One region of the Tindallia texcoconensis genome, then DNA from elsewhere that is predicted to be linked to it. Evidence: riboswitches for the same ligand, from Rfam matches in the RefSeq annotation. Region 1 holds a riboswitch; the other holds the start of a gene.

Region 1 (8,088 bases):
ACTTGGATGGGAACCATACAGTTTTTGGAAAGGTAACAGAAGGGTTAGAGGTGGTTGATCAAATTGTAGCTGGTGATAAAATGATAAAAGTGACGGTAGAATAATAGTATAAAATAAAAACCTGGTCCTTGACGGAATCAGGTTTTTATTTTATACTATAACTGAACATATGAACAGATATTCATACGAAAGGGAGATGAGAATGAGTGAAGCTAATCGATGTGCGGTAACCATTATTCACCATGAATTGGTTAAGCAAGTTAAAGACCGTATGATTTCTCAAGAGGACGCAGGAGAGTTGGCGAACTTCTACAAAGTATTTGCAGACCCCACTAGAGTTAAACTTTTATTTGCCTTAGGGATTCAAGAAATGTGTGTGTGTGATTTGTCTTATCTTATGAATATGAGCCAGTCAGCAGTATCCCATCAGCTTAAGGTATTACGTCAGGCAAGGGTTGTTAAAAATCGTAGGGATGGAAAAGTGATGTACTATTCCTTGGATGATGATCATATACAGCATGTTTTTTCTCAAGGATTAGAACATATAAAAGAGACAAAATAGGAGTTGAGACATATGAAAAAAAGCATAAAAAAAGAATATCAGTTATGGAACTTAGGATGCGCAGATTGTGCGGCCAAAATTGAGAATGAAATTGGAAGGCTTGATGAAATAATTAGCGTTCACTTGGATTTTGTATTACAAAAGCTAAAAATTGAAGTTGAAACATCGACGAATACAGATAGATTAAAGAATCATATTGATAGAATTACGAGAGAGATTGAAGAGGATGTAAAAATTGTTGAAGTAGAAGAATCTGTGAATTTGAATCATAATGAGGTGGTGGATGAACACGATCATGCACTAGATGAAAATAAATCTATCAGAGTGATTCTTCTTAGCGGAGTCTTGTTAATAGTACCCTGGGTCTTAGAAATGCCTCCTTTTATGGATTTTGGAGTATACTTGATGGCCTATTTGGCAGCTGGGTCTGCTGTATTGAAAAAAGCCGGTAAAAATCTATTGAAAGGCAAAGTGTTTGACGAAAATTTTTTAATGAGCATAGCAACCTTAGGAGCCTTCGCCATTGGAGAATATCCTGAGGGGGTTGCTGTGATGCTTTTCTATCAAGTGGGAGAGTACTTTCAGGGTAAAGCCATTAATCAATCGCGGAAATCCATTGCCTCTCTAATGAACATAAAGCCAGAATATGCTAGCGTAGTGTCTGAACAAGGCATTCATACAGTAAACCCAGGGGAAGTAGAAGTAGGTCAGCAGATTATAGTGAAGCCAGGCGAAAAAATACCGTTGGATGGACATGTGGTATTAGGCAACAGCATGGTGGACACTTCTGCTTTAACAGGAGAATCTATGCCTAGAGAGGTTATGGTTGAAAGTCTTGTAATGAGTGGTTCCATTAATCAAACTGGTTTATTAACTATAGAAGTGGATAAAAAATATAGTGACTCCACAGTATCTAAAATTTTGGAATTAGTTGAGAATGCCAGTGCTAAAAAAGCGAAAACAGAACAGTTTATCACTCGCTTTGCCCGTTATTATACACCCGTTGTAGTGGGGATTGCTGCTTTTATTGCTTTGGTTCCACCGGTTCTGATTCAAGAAGCCAATTTTCATGAGTGGATTTATAGGGCGCTCATTTTTCTAGTGATCTCTTGTCCTTGTGCTTTAGTGATTTCTATTCCCTTGGGATTCTTTGGTGGAATAGGTGGTGCATCTAGGAAAGGCATACTAGTGAAAGGTGGAAACTACCTAGAAGCATTGAATGATGTAAAGACGGTTATTTTTGATAAAACAGGTACCCTGACAGAAGGTGCTTTTCAAGTAGATGAAATCTATGTGGCTGATGGATTTGATGAAAAAGAAGTTCTTAAAAAAATGGCCCTTGCAGAGTTTTACTCGAATCATCCGATTGCAGAATCAATTCGAAGATACTATGGGGAGAATATGGACGAAAAGATCATTGAAGACCATAAAGAAATACCTGGTGGAGGTATTATGGCTAGGATTTCAGGAGAAAAAATAATACTCGGGAAAAGTGGATTTTTGAAACAACACCATATTTCTGTAAAGGAGTACACGCAACCAGGAACTGTGATTCACATTGCGATCAATAGTAGGTATGCAGGGTATGTTGTCATTCGAGATCAAGTGAAATCAGATGCGGAAGAAACGATTCGTGGGCTAAAAGAAGCGGGTATAAAACGCTTGATCATGCTAACCGGCGATCAAAAAGCCATAGCGGATCAAATAGCACATTCCATAGGCATCGAGGAAGTATATGCTGATTTATTACCAGATGACAAAATGAAAATAACAGAAAGAATAATGAGCGAGTCAACGGGTAAAGGAAAAGTTATGGTGGTAGGAGATGGAGTGAACGATGCACCGGTATTAGCCAGAGCGGATATTGGGGTTTCTATGGGTGGTTTAGGGTCAGATGCAGCGATAGAGGCTTCGGATATCGTGATTATGAAAGACACTCCTTCTAGTATTCTGGATGCCCTTCAAATTGCTGGTAAGACACATGCCATTGTATGGCAGAACATTATGGCAGCATTAGGTATCAAAGCTATTGTTATGGTAATGGGAGCCTTAGGAATGGCCACCATTTGGGAAGCTGTCTTTGCAGATGTAGGCGTAGCCTTATTAGCTATTTTTAACGCAATGCGAGTCATGCGTTCCTAAAAGTTTATGAGATGCAAATTTGGGTATGTTTATTGCATACTAATTGGATACTATGAAAAAATCCATCATAAGAGTAAAGGGAGTGAGAAAATGAATTATGCAATAGAAATGGTATCTGCTTTTGCAGGAAGACTTGTGTTGGCCAGTATATTTTTGATCGTAGGACTAAGGCTGATTAAAAAAATAACAACGATAATCTTATTGAAATTGGAAAAGTCTGAAATGGATCAATCTCTTAAATCTTTTCTGATTCCAATGATTCGAATCGTTTTACAAATATTGTTGGTAATCAGTATCGCTTCTATGATAGGTGCGGAAATGACTTCTTTTATAGCGGTTCTGGGTGCTATGAGTTTTGCTGTGGGTCTGGCCTTACAAGGAAGTCTTGCTAACTTTGCGGGTGGTGTGCTGATACTGATTCTACGACCATTTAAGGTTGGTGATTATATAGAAGCCGCTGGTTTTGGTGGGACTGTTAAGGAAATTCAGGTTTTTTATACCATATTGAATACACCAGATAACCGAAGAATTATTATTCCTAACGCGAATTTGTCCAACAGTAGCGCTATTAATTATTCCTCTTACGACACTAGAAGAGTAGATTTTAAGTTTGGTGTTGGTTACGGAGATGATGTTCAAAAAGTGAAGAAAGTCCTAGGAAGGATTGCAGAAGAACACCCTCTAGTGATGAAAGATCCAGAACCTATGATTGTTTTAGGAGAACATGGAGACAGTGCTATTGTGTTTTATTTTCGAGTCTGGTGTCAGGCACAAGATTATTGGACCATATATTTTGATATGATGGAACAAGTAAAAGTGTCTTTTGACGCAGAAGGTATCAATATTCCTTATCCTCAAATGGATGTGCATATGCAGCATAGAGAAGAGTGAGGAAACAATAGATCCACACTAGATTTGTTGAAATCATAAAAGACCTTTCGAGTTAGTGAAAGGTCTTTTATGGTTTGGTGAATAAGTTTAGCCTAGTTTTGATTGAATATAAAGTTGTCGTGAATCCCATTCAGCAAAGTAACGACGATTCCCTTCGTCATCAACCAAAATGTATGCTCTGCTTTCTTCAATTGGTTCTTTGGTAACTTCGTCCTCCACCATTTTAGGTGGATCTGGTTTCTTCTCTGAAGCTTCTGAGCTCTCGGCTGAAGATGGGGAAGTGGACTGTGGCTTAGGCTTTTTAAAAGAACGAGTTGCAAAACCACCTCCGCCCATTAGACGTATGACGCCTCTGAAGATTAAAACCATCAGCGTTATTCGAATGAGAGAATATATAAATGTATCCATTGATTACACCTCCTGTACCAAAATTCCATGGACTGGTATATAGTAAAAGCCTTGGTTCAAAAGTATGCCAAAGCTTGATACCTTCTATTGTTTTGATACCCTATTTTATTCGCATTATAGTTAAATCATATCTGATTTCTTTAAAATAATCAAGAGAATAATCCTGATGTTAAAACCAATTGTGATATCTATGGATTCGTTATTTTATTCGGTAGCAAGTTAAACCACTGGTATGCTTGACAGACATAATGGAGAAGAATATAATGAAGACGTTAAATCAACGGGGAGCTAGATTATTCTGGCTGAGAGGGAAGTATTTCCGACCCGAAACCTGATCTGGATAATGCCAGCGGAGGGATCATCGTCGTTTTAAACAATGGTCTGTCATCCCCTAGGTGGCAGGCTATTTTATTTCCGTGGTAAGATCAGGCCTCGAAAAATCTTAGGAGGAGAGGTCAGATGATAAAAAGAAGAGCATTAGCAGTAGTAGGGTTTGTATGTTTGACATTATTAGTTACCGCCTGCGGAAACAATGGAGCAGAGGTCGATGAAGTACAGGATGTAAAGGAAATGGAGAACGTAACCGTGGTCTTAGATTGGGTTCCAAACACTAATCATACAGGCATTTATACAGCTTTAGAGCTGGGACTCTTTGCTGAAGAAGGAATCCAGGTCGACATCATCCAACCTAGTCAAGGTGGCACGGTAGACTTGATAGGAGCTGGACAGGGTGAGTTTGGAATCAGTTATCAAGAAGAAATAACCTATGCAAGAACGGCGGAAATTCCCTTGCCTGTTAAGGCCATAGCAGCTATTATTCAAAACAATACTTCTGGGTTTGCTTCACCAGCAGAAAAAGGGATTGAGCGACCTCGTGATTTCGAAGGAAGAGATTACGGTGGCTGGGGCTCTCCAGTGGAGGAATCAATGATTAGAGCCTTAATGGACAAAGATGGTGGAGATATTGAACAGGTGGGCTTTGTAAATATAGGGACTTCCGATTTTTTTGATGGGGTAGAGAATCATGTTGATTTTAGTTGGATTTATTATGGATGGGATGGCGTTGCAGCGGAACAGAGAGGGTATGAGATTAATTTTATTCGCTTACAGGATTACGAGCCGGCTCTGAATTTTTACACACCGGTGATTGTATCCAATGAAGATTTATTGGAAGAAAACCCAGAATTGGTACGACGTTTCCTGAGAGCTGTTTCTAAAGGCTATGAATTTGCGATTGAAAACCCCGAGGAAGCAGCACAGCACTTATTGGTGCAGGTACCTGAAATGGATGAAAAAATGGTCGTAGCAAGTCAAATTTTTTTGGCGTCGGAATATCAGGCGGATGCTAGTAGGTGGGGGGAAATGAAACCAGAAATCTGGAAGAATTATGCGGACTGGATGTATGAACAAGAGCTGCTAAATCAGCACCTGGAGATAGAAAATGCGTTTACCAATGAGTTTCTGCCTACAGAAGAATAGTGGTGCGACCACTATTCATATATTTTGGATAAAACATCCGGGAATACAAACTCGGATGTTTTTTTTATTTTGTTGGGAAAAATATGGTAGAATGTGTATAGGTGTTCATGCCATAATCATATAAATGATAGGGTGAAAAAAATGAAGCATACCAAAAACAAGTTTCACTGGTTTCAAAATGGAAAAGTGGAATATGGAGGATTTGCTGGATGGGATAAAGAGTATGGTGTGATTCACGGTTTCAGTACAAGAAACGGTGGTGTAAGCCAAGGTTGTTATCAGAGTATGAACTTAGGATTTGTCAGTGGAGATGAAGAAAAACGTGTAAGGAAAAATTTTGAGTTGTTTGGTGAAGCGATTGGGATTAATTGGAAAGACCTTGTTCTTTCTGACCAAACCCATCAAACTAAAATACGAGTGATATCAGAGCAAGATCGTGGGGCAGGAATTATGGCTCCTAAAAAATATAAAGGGGTCGATGGGCTTATTACCAATGTACCAGAAATTCCATTGATGACATTTCATGCAGATTGTACACCTTTATATTTTGTGGATCCGATAAAAAGAGTCGTTGGCATGGCTCATGCTGGTTGGCGAGGAGCTTTTTCAGGAATGGCTTCTAAAATGATCGAAGAAATGAGAAGGGTATATGGAAGTGAAGCTGCTACGATACAAGTTGGAATTGGACCTGCAATAGGAGAATGCTGTTTTTTTATTCGAGAAGATGTGTACCGTCAAGTAAAAGTCTTTCCTAACTATGTAACAAAGCTAAAAAAAGTGAAGGAAGAACAATGGAGTGTCTCCTTGGAGTCGGTACATGAACACTTTCTTCAAATCGAAGGAGTGCTTGCTAACAATATTTGGAAATCTAAGGTGTGCACCTTTTGTGAATCTGAACGTCTCTTTTCTCATCGGAGAATGGGTGAAAAGAGAGGGAATCTAGCAGCTGTGATTCAATTGGCACCATGACATTAATGAAAACAGAAAGGATGGACAAACAATGCCAAAGAATAATCCAGAAGTACAAAAAGTGATGGAAACATTAGAAAAATTAAAAATCCAGTACACCTATCATGAGCACCCACCTGCCTATACCGTAGAAGATGCGAAAAAGCATGCAGAAGGCATTGAAGGGCTGCATTGCAAAAATTTATTCTTAAGAAATTATAAAGGAAATAAACACTATCTAATGATTACAGAAAATGAAAAACCGCTTAAAATTAAGGAAATAGGAAAGAGGCTAGGTTATGGAAACCTGAGCTTTGCATCGCCTGAAAGATTGAAAAAACACTTGGGAGTAGAGCCTGGCTCTGTGAGTCCTTTTGGTCTAATGAATGACTTGAACAACGAAACTTTAGTACTTATTGATGAAGAAGCGGAGCAGTTTGAATATATAACATTTCACCCTAATGACAATCGAGCAACACTATCCATTAAATATGTAGATCTCATTAACTATTTGGAATGGGTAGGGAATCAATATCGGAGAGTGAAGTTGTAGTTAACCCTACTAAAGTAATACCACTTCACTATTTAATCTATTGGCCTAAGGGTATACAATAAAAGTAGAGTAAATCAAGAATGAAGAATTGGTTAACAATACTTTAGGGATGGAGCGATCCTAATGAAAAAAATTACCATGCAAGAAGTTGTCAACCGTGTAGAGGATATTCCTGCCTTTCCACTTACGGTGACTCGAATTATTAAGTTAACAGAGGATCCTGAATCTACGGTGCAGGACATTGAGAAAGAAATTATTCAAGATCAGAGCCTGACAGCGAGGGTGTTGCGTTTTGCTAACTCCACCCACTATGGTTATTCTAGAAAGATCAGCACTATTTCTCAAGCTACAGTTGTCCTTGGGTTTCAGGCGATTAAAAGCATTGCCCTAGCAGCGACAGTTAGTAAGATGATGACTAGAGAATTACCTGGGTATGGAATGGAAAAAGAGGCATTGTGGAACCAGTCGCAAACTTGTGCAATTGCAGCTAAGTTGATTGCCAAGAAAGCTCGTTATCCAAAACCAGATGAAGCTTATGTCGCTGGACTGCTAAGAGATGTGGGGAAGGTTGTGATGGACCATTATCTTAAAGAAGAAATGGAAACAGTACAGGCCACGGTAGAACAAGAGCAGATTCCGTTTATGGAAGCGGAAGAAAGAATTCTCGGGTTTCATCATGGTCAGATTGGAGCTAAAATAGCAGAAAAATGGAATTTACCAGAAGAATTGGTAGAGTCCATTGCGTGTCATCATGATCCAGAGCAAGCGATTATCAACAAAAAGCTGGTTGCCATTACTCATATGGCAGATGCCATGGTAATGATGATGGGAATTCAGATGGGAGCAGATGGACTGCAATATTCTTTCTCAACAAAGGCTATGGAAACAATGAATGTGTCAGAGAACCAGTTGCAGGAACTTCTTTCGGAATTAATTGACTTGGTAAACGATGACGATGCCTTTAGCAACTAGTAGAGATCTTCATGATGAGGGTGTGGTGCTTCCGCATCCTCTTTTGTGTTGTTAACAATTTGTTTCCATAGGGTATTATGATTTGTATAAATGGTAAAAGATAAAAAACCTTTTGAAAGAAGGGATCTTCAGT
Region 2 (8,088 bases), 1.2 Mb from region 1:
AGTACCATCAATATCTAAAATCTTTTTAATGCTAACGGATGTATAAATATAGCCATCTTCTAGCACCGATAAATCAATTTCTTCGCATCCATCCCATTTAAAATCATAACATAATGTCACTGGGTTAATTTCTTCTAACCAATTGTAACTACTATTATGTTCCAAAATAAAATCACAAAATACATCTTCAGATTTATCTGTAGGATAATGTGCCCACTCCTGCGCGAAACGTTCAATCAATTAAAATAAAACCAAAAATTTAAACTCATACTCATCCATTTTATCAATGGATTCAAACTTCTTTTTAACATAATCTTTTACCTCTATGTGCCTATTATTTAAATACTCATTTTGTTTTTTCCCACACAATTGATTATCCAAATCAAATCTAACCCCTTGTTATCTAATAGGATCAATAAAATATTCTTCTAAAATGATAAAACATTTATGCTTTTAATTTTACTACAGTGGTTGCAATTTAACCACTTAAACTCCGTTTCAGGACAAGGGTAGGACAAGGGGACGTTTCTCGCGTCCCGTTTTAATCAGACAAGTTCACCTTATTCATCTATTATCAAAAAGGCTAGGGAAGAAACGCTGCTTCATCACTGGACTGTACAAGCCTACGCAAACCAACAAAACCGAAACAACAATTGGTGTTACAAAACTAATCAGCAACTGTCCTTTAAGAAAGAAAGGCACGCCAGATGCCATTCCCAGAATCGAAGCAATTAAGGCTGTTTTTTCCGTCAATTTTGGCTGAAACAGACCATAAAACAGCGGGAAAACCAATCCGGCACAGAGTAGATCGGCTAACAGAAATAGATACAACACACTGAAACCTTTGGAAGCAATCCAGGCACCTGGAAGGATAATGATCAGACCAATCCATTTGACCCAGCGCAGGTTTCCTTGTTTTGCTCCTACTCCATTGGAACTGTAAAGGTCGATGGAAAAACTGGTCACCAAAGCATTCAAAAGCGTATCTACCGTACTCATAACCAGCACCAGCGCCAGAATAAAGACAAATACGATTAATGCGGTTGGAAAAGTAGTGTATATCATTGAAAACATGGCCACAGAAGGATGCTCCGAGTATCCAAGGCCGCTGGATGCAATGCCAAGAAATCCGGTAAAAAGCATAATGGGAACGGCTAACACCGAGGAAATAATCAGGGCTTTTCGCAGACTGCTATCATCTTTCCCTGCATACACCCGTTGCCAATAACCTTGATGAAATAAATTCGCCACCAAAACTGCAATCATGAGGGTCAGACCAAATTCGATGCCTCCCGGATTTCCAAAATCCATCAGATGAGGGGTCATTTCCTGTGTGCGTTTCATGATTTCTACCGGCGATCCCACATACTGAACAATGCCGAAACCCGTTACTCCCAAAAGCAGAATCACTAAACCCATCTGAATGGTATCCGTAAACATAGATGCTCTTAAGCCACCATAGGATGTATAGATCAGGGCACTGATGCCCACCATCAGGGCTGTAAAAAGCATTGGGATTCCAGCAATTTCACGGGCTACCAAGGCGATGGCCGTCAATTCTGCAATTAAGTGCACAAACATATAAAAAAGCGATATGCTTACCGTCAAAAAAAACATTTTTTTCCCATATCTCTTTTTTACATAATCGTTCAGGGTGCTCCCTTCAGGGAGAAAGGTTCTGACCCTGGGACCCAGCAGGATAAAGGCAAGGTATAAACTTCCCAAACCCAGGGCATAAAACACCACGGCACTGATGCCTCCAATGGATCCAGCTTCCGGTGGTGTAAAGAGGATGAATACCCCTAAAAAAGATGCCATAAAAGTAGTAGATAAAAACCCGACTCCCGCAGAATTTCGAGCCGTGAAAAAATCATCATTGCTTCTGATTAGCCCCTTGCTATAGGCTATGCCAAGGCTGGTGAACAAAACAACCGTTAAAACCAATAAAATACTCACAAGTCCTGATGAGATCATCTTTGTTTCCTCCTTGTTTCCCCTATGATTTGGTTGAGCGTTTCCGCTGCTTTTTGGGGAGATGCTGTTTTTAAAACCGCTGATACCACTGCCACACCATCCACGCCTTGCTCCATGACAGAGGGGAGGTTCTCTTTGTTGATCCCTCCAATGGCAACCACTGGAAGTCCCACAGTTTTTTTAATGATTTTGAGTTTTTCAAGGGTTACCGGACGAGTATTGGTTTTGGTGCCGGTTGGGTACAAGGCTCCAACCCCGACATAATCTGCTCCTTCTCTTTCTGCACCAACAGCCTCTTCCAGCGTTGCAGCCGAAACACCAATGAGCATCTTAGGGCCAGTTATCTTTCTAGCTGCTGAAACCGGCAAATCCTGTTGCCCTAAATGCACCCCCTCGGCACCAATAGCGAGGGCAATATCAAGCCGATCGTTAATGATAAGTGGTACCTCATACTCTTGGGTCAACCGATGCACCTCAACCCCACGCTGATAAAAGTCCTTGGCAGAAAGATTTTTTTCCCGAAGCTGAACCAGGCTCACTCCGCCCTTCAAGGTTTCTTCCAGCGTTTTTAAAAAGTCACGCCTTTCTAAGATGCCTTCATCTGTCACTAAATAAAGCTGGTAGTTAAACCCCTGCTTATCCATAGTGAACCTCCTCTTTGATGCGGATTCGTTTCTCCAAAATATCGGCGGAGATCCTGCCCAGATGATCCATCAGCTTCACCCGATAGCTTCCCATCCCTTCTCCTGCAGCCAGATCTTCAAAGGCCAGTTGGCCAGCAACCGCCATGGTGGAAATCCCCATAATTCCTGCTTCCACTGGAGACCTTTGGGCTCCCAAATACAGCCCAATGATGGCCGTGGTCATGCATCCGCTTCCGGTGATTTTTGTAAGAAGGGGGTGACCGTTGGAGAGTTGGTAAACTGATTTTCCATCGGACACCACATCCATGACGCCGGTGATTCCTACGGAAACCTTGTATTCCTTGGCCATGGCCATGGCCAGTTTACTGAGATCCAGATTCTCATTGTCAGCAGCATCCACCCCTCTGGTTTTTCCATTCCCTTCCACCAGGCACTTTATCTCTGAAGCATTGCCCCGAACAAAGCCAAAAGAAATCGTCTCCAAGAGCTCTTTTGCGGTTTTGGTACGCAATGAAGTGGCGCCGGCTCCCACCGGATCCAAGATCACCGGGATCCCTTTTTCATTGGCTTTGCTTCCTGCCAACCTCATAGAGTCAAGGCTTCTTTGATTTAAGGTGCCCAGATTAATCACCAAGGCCGAGGCCATAGACACCATTTCTTCCACTTCTTCTGGATCATCCGCCATAACAGGGCTTCCACCAAGAGCCAGCGTACAGTTTGCACAATCATTTGCCGTCACATAGTTGGTGATATGATGAACTAGGGGAGTGGTTTCTTCCAGTTGTTGAAATGTCTTTTGAAAATCAATTTTTTTCATCAATCCGTCTCCTCCCCTCTTGGTCATAGTATTCGTGAAAGTGATGCACTGGTCCCGGTCCATGGCCAATGGAAAATGATTCTTCGATGGCTTTACTGATGTATGCCTTGGACATCCTTACGGCTTCCAGCATTGAAATTCCTTTTCCCAAATTGGCTGCAAGGGAAGCAGACAAGGTGCAACCGGTTCCGTGGGTGTTTTTTGTTGTGATGCGATGATGTGGATGTTCATGCCAGTGTTCCCCGTCATAAAGGAGATCCGTTGAATCGCCTCCCATTAGATGACCACCTTTCATCAGCACATATTGTGCTCCCATCTGATGAATGGCTTTCCCTGCAATTTTCATCTCTTCAGGAGTTGTGATGGTTTTTCCAAGGATGACTTCTGCTTCTGGTATATTAGGCGTTACAACAGTTGCCAACGGAATTAGCTGTTTGATCAATGCTTGTTGAGCATCCTTTTCCAAGAGATGGTAGCCACTTTTTGAAACCATCACCGGATCCAACACCAGGGGTATCTCAGGATGCTTTCTTAAAAAACGATGGATGCTTCCAATGGTTTCTGTATTGGAGACCATGCCTATTTTGATCCCATGCACTTGAATATCGTCGAAAAGAACCTCCAACTGTTTTTCAATTATTTCCGGCTGTATATCTTGGACACCAAAAACGCCGCGGGTGCTTTGAGCTGTCACCGCTGTAATAACGCTCATCCCAAAGGTTCCATGGGCACTAAAGGTTTTTAGATCTGCCTGTATACCCGCTCCCCCGGAACTATCAGACCCTGCTATGGTTAGTAGATTTTTCATGACAAGGAACCTCCTTCTAGTAATTGCCTCGTTGCTTTGCTTTTATAAAGTACGCTGAGCACCATTAATCCAATAATGGCACCACTAAAGGAACTGATGCCAAAGGGCACCACAAAGAAAAGTACTGCACCTTCAAAACCCATTAAATATTTGGCCAAGGGAAAGGCTCCCAGTGCCCCCAGGAAGGAAGTGCCCAAAACTTCTCCTGCCATGGAAAAATGCATCTTACCTGTTTTGCTGAAGAAAAAACCTGCCATCCATGCTCCAAAAATGCTTCCTGGAAAAGCCAGCAAAGATCCGGTTCCCAGGATATTTCGAATAAGAGAAATCATAAAAGCAACCAGAACAGCCATGGGTGTTCCAAGGGTCACCGCCGCCACTACATTAATAGCGTGTTGCATGGGAAATGCTTTTGCAACGCCCACCGGGATAGAAACCATATGGGCCGTCACCACTCCCAGGGCCATTAAAAGTGAGGCCATGGTTAGTTTTCGAACATTCATTTCTTTTCCTCCTTTCATCCATCCTAAATTTTTTTCATTTATCCTACGTTCTAAATAGCAGGCTCACACCCCAGTGATCCAGCAGGTCCGTTGAATATATACTTTCCTATATCAACATAAAAAGAGCATCACCCGTAGGCAATGCTCTCAAGATACAAAAAGAGTCTAGTCTCTCTGCAAAGCACTTTCCTACGCTGGCATTACCCAGATCAGGTGCAGGGATCGAAGACTTGAAACGGGTCTTCCTCTCAGTCGGCCTAACCGACACTCCCAGTGTTTACTTTCCATTTAGTTTTCAAAGTCATCATAGCACACCTTTTAGCCTTTGACAACGATATTTTCTAAGGTTCATTCTTTAAAACTTCAGTAAAAAATCTTAATCCCTATTCCTAAGCCTATCCATGATTCCTAAGCCTATCCATGCCTTTGATCCTAAAAACGTGCACAAGGGGTTGATGCAAGAAGTTTACACTCAATTAACACAAGAAGTTTGCACCCACCTCTAAAAAAGTTTATAGTGGTTCTATACAGGTCTTACTTTAACCTTAAAGGGCAGGAGTGAATAAAATGATCCCTCTAAATCATCAAAGAGCACCTCTTTTTGAGGCACTGTTAACCTATGTTAACAACGAAACCATTCCTTTTCACGTACCTGGCCATAAAAAAGGAGTCGGCATGGACCAAGCCTTTCGAGAATTTATCGGTACCAACGCCATGGCCATTGATGTCACGGTTTTTGAGCAGGTAGACAGCCTCCATCATCCTTCCGGTTGCATCGCCGAAGCTCAGAAATTAGCGGCAGATGCATTTCAGGCAACGCATACTTTCTTTTGCGTCCATGGAACTTCTGGAGCCCTTCATGCCATGGTGCTCAGCGTGCTCAGGGAAGGCGATAAGATCATCCTTCCAAGAAACGTTCATAAGTCTGTCACCACAGGCCTTGCTCTTGTGGGCGCTCTACCGATTTATATCCATCCTGAGATCGACTCTTTGACTGGTACAGCACTGAATGTAATCCCAGCAACCGTTGAAAAAGCACTACAAGACCATCCAGATGCCCGGGGAGTGCTCGTCATTAATCCCACCTACTTCGGTGTTGCAGCAGATCTAAAAGCCATTGCAAAACTGGTTCACCAACATAACATCCCCCTTATGGTGGACGAAGCCCACGGCCCTCACCTATCCTTTCACAAGGATCTTCCCATGTCAGCCATGGAGGCAGGGGCGGATATCTGTGCCCAGAGTACCCATAAAATCATTGGTTCCCTGACCCAAAGCTCCATGCTTCATGTACAGGGAGAGAGGGTGGATCATCGAAAGGTTCAAGCAGCCTTAAACCTACTGCACACCACCAGTCCTTCTTATATTTTACTGGCTTCTTTAGACGTAGCCCGCCGCCAAATGATGACAGAAGGATTTCAATTGCTGGAAAGGATACAGTTCCTATCCCACCAAGCCCGAGAACGTATTAATGCCATCGACGGCTTTCACTGTTTTGGTGCCGAAAACCTTGGAAGTCCAGGGTTCTATGGTTTGGATCCAGCCAAGTTAACCATTACCTGCCGCAATCTTGGAATCTCTGGTCATCAGTTAGAGGAAATTCTTTCCAAAGAATACCATATTCAGCCAGAATTATCGGATCTTTACAATGTTTTATGTACGCTTTCCATTGGTAATACGCAGGAGCAGGTGGATTCACTGATTAGCGCCCTTCAATCTATCCGTAAAGGCTATGGTCAAAGCCCGATTCTCTCCTATTCTGAAACAGATAATGTCATCCTGCCACCGCTCCCTTTGCAAAAGCTCTCACCAAGAGAAGCCATGCACTGCGATACGCATTTGCTTCCCTTATGGGAAAGTATCCATCACATCAGCGCAGAGTTCTTAATGGTATACCCTCCTGGTATTCCTCTCCTCTGCCCAGGAGAGCTTATTTCTGAAGAGCTGGTACGCTACATTGAAACCCAGCGAGAAGCTGGTCTATGGATTCAGGGAACGGAAGACCCAAGGGTCCGACATATTCGAATCGTCCAAGCCTCACATCAATAAGATTCTTATAAACAGGATTCTTATCCAGAGACGTAGCACCGCTTATCTCCCTCTTGTAGAATCCCTATCGACCAGCACTACTGGAATTGATCCTATCATCATCCTAGCGCCTGTTTTAGCATTTTTTGTACCTAGGAATCCGTCCTGCTTATGCATTCAGATACCAGGTTGCTATATTCAAATAAGTGGCAAATGTGACCCATAACAGGTAGGGCACCATTAGCCATCCAGCCAAAGCGTCTATTCGGAAAAAAAGCCAGGTACACAAACCGATGGCCAGCCACAATACCAGAATTTCTATTGCTGCCACGCCTCGAAGCCCTAAGGTAAAATACAGGTAGGGCCACAGGAAATTCAATGCAAGCTGAAGAACAAATGCCAAGGCTGCTCTCTGGACTTCAGGCCTACCCAAACCCTTGGACAGCACCCTAAAACAGGCAATTCCCATCATCGCATATAATACGGTCCAAACGGGTCCAAAGATCCAACCCGGTGGAGATAAAGGTGGTTTGGCCAGTTCCTGGTAAATGTTATATGAATTATTCAACACAGCTCCCCCTAACCATCCGTTTCAACAACCCTTTTTTCATCCTTTCATCCGCTTCTTACCTTCATGAAAATATGCTCTCACTGAATACGCGGTAGATCCTTATACCTTGCATAAACTAGTATCCCCAATCATCTACTGTCCAATCACTCGTGTTACTCTCTCTATTTAATATCCACATCCAGTCTGTATAGGTTGAATTTGGTTCAAGACTTCCATCACTACTGGACTCATCCACCGTAAAGTTTGATAGTAATACCATTACATTGTCAGGACTTACACCATTAATTGATCCACGCCCATAGTTCATATAAGTCTCGATAAATGAATTAGATCTTTCTTCATCGTACCAAATATCCGTAAGTTCGCATCCATTGAAATCTTTAAATTTTTCCTTCACACATTCAATTGCCTGATTAATTTCTTTGTCACTGAATTGTTCTGACTCTCCAACCAAAACAACATCTTTATCCGCTTGGCTACAAGACATTAAGATGAGACTTAATAAGATTATATAGCTGCACCATATCACTCTTTTCATTTAAAGGTTTCCTCCAATATTCTTCTTTATTTTGAAAGCTTAAGGAGGACGTGTTGAGAGGGCGAGTTGCCCCCGGCCCCACTGAGCCTACCCCACTGAGCCCACTCTCACTGAGCCCAGCCCCTCCCACTGATCCTCTGTCCTTGGTTATTTTATGCCAATGGAGATATATTTAATCTCCAGAAAGCTTTCAATCCCGAAATGT

Evidence for each region. Region 1 has a riboswitch for thiamine pyrophosphate ahead of ACZ47N_RS11785 (ABC transporter substrate-binding protein). Riboswitches for the same ligand answer to the same signal wherever they lie in the genome.
Region 2: it holds a riboswitch for thiamine pyrophosphate, as region 1 does, so the genes downstream of both, thiW (energy coupling factor transporter S component ThiW) here and ACZ47N_RS11785 (ABC transporter substrate-binding protein) in region 1, are expected to answer to the same signal.

The regions. Positions count from the first base shown of each region.
Region 1 covers NZ_AP042431.1:2,595,628-2,603,715, forward strand. Annotated here, with positions in the region: gene ACZ47N_RS11760 (peptidylprolyl isomerase) at 1-104, shown strand, start outside; gene ACZ47N_RS11765 (ArsR/SmtB family transcription factor) at 203-562, shown strand; gene ACZ47N_RS11770 (heavy metal translocating P-type ATPase) at 575-2,704, shown strand; gene ACZ47N_RS11775 (mechanosensitive ion channel family protein) at 2,795-3,595, shown strand; gene ACZ47N_RS11780 (hypothetical protein) at 3,683-4,003, opposite strand; TPP riboswitch at 4,275-4,377, shown strand; gene ACZ47N_RS11785 (ABC transporter substrate-binding protein) at 4,463-5,482, shown strand; gene pgeF (peptidoglycan editing factor PgeF) at 5,624-6,451, shown strand; gene ACZ47N_RS11795 (prolyl-tRNA synthetase associated domain-containing protein) at 6,483-6,983, shown strand; gene ACZ47N_RS11800 (HDOD domain-containing protein) at 7,107-7,955, shown strand; gene ACZ47N_RS11805 (hypothetical protein) at 8,087-8,088, shown strand, end outside.
Region 2 covers NZ_AP042431.1:1,372,729-1,380,816, forward strand. Annotated here, with positions in the region: gene ACZ47N_RS06325 (hypothetical protein) at 1-240, opposite strand, end outside; gene ACZ47N_RS06330 (sodium:solute symporter family transporter) at 565-1,974, opposite strand; gene thiE (thiamine phosphate synthase) at 1,971-2,618, opposite strand; gene thiM (hydroxyethylthiazole kinase) at 2,611-3,435, opposite strand; gene thiD (bifunctional hydroxymethylpyrimidine kinase/phosphomethylpyrimidine kinase) at 3,422-4,243, opposite strand; gene thiW (energy coupling factor transporter S component ThiW) at 4,240-4,746, opposite strand; TPP riboswitch at 4,916-5,028, opposite strand; gene ACZ47N_RS06355 (aminotransferase class I/II-fold pyridoxal phosphate-dependent enzyme) at 5,314-6,795, shown strand; gene ACZ47N_RS06360 (TspO/MBR family protein) at 6,944-7,342, opposite strand; gene ACZ47N_RS06365 (DUF4829 domain-containing protein) at 7,461-7,883, opposite strand; gene ACZ47N_RS06370 (NAD-dependent succinate-semialdehyde dehydrogenase) at 8,031-8,088, opposite strand, start outside.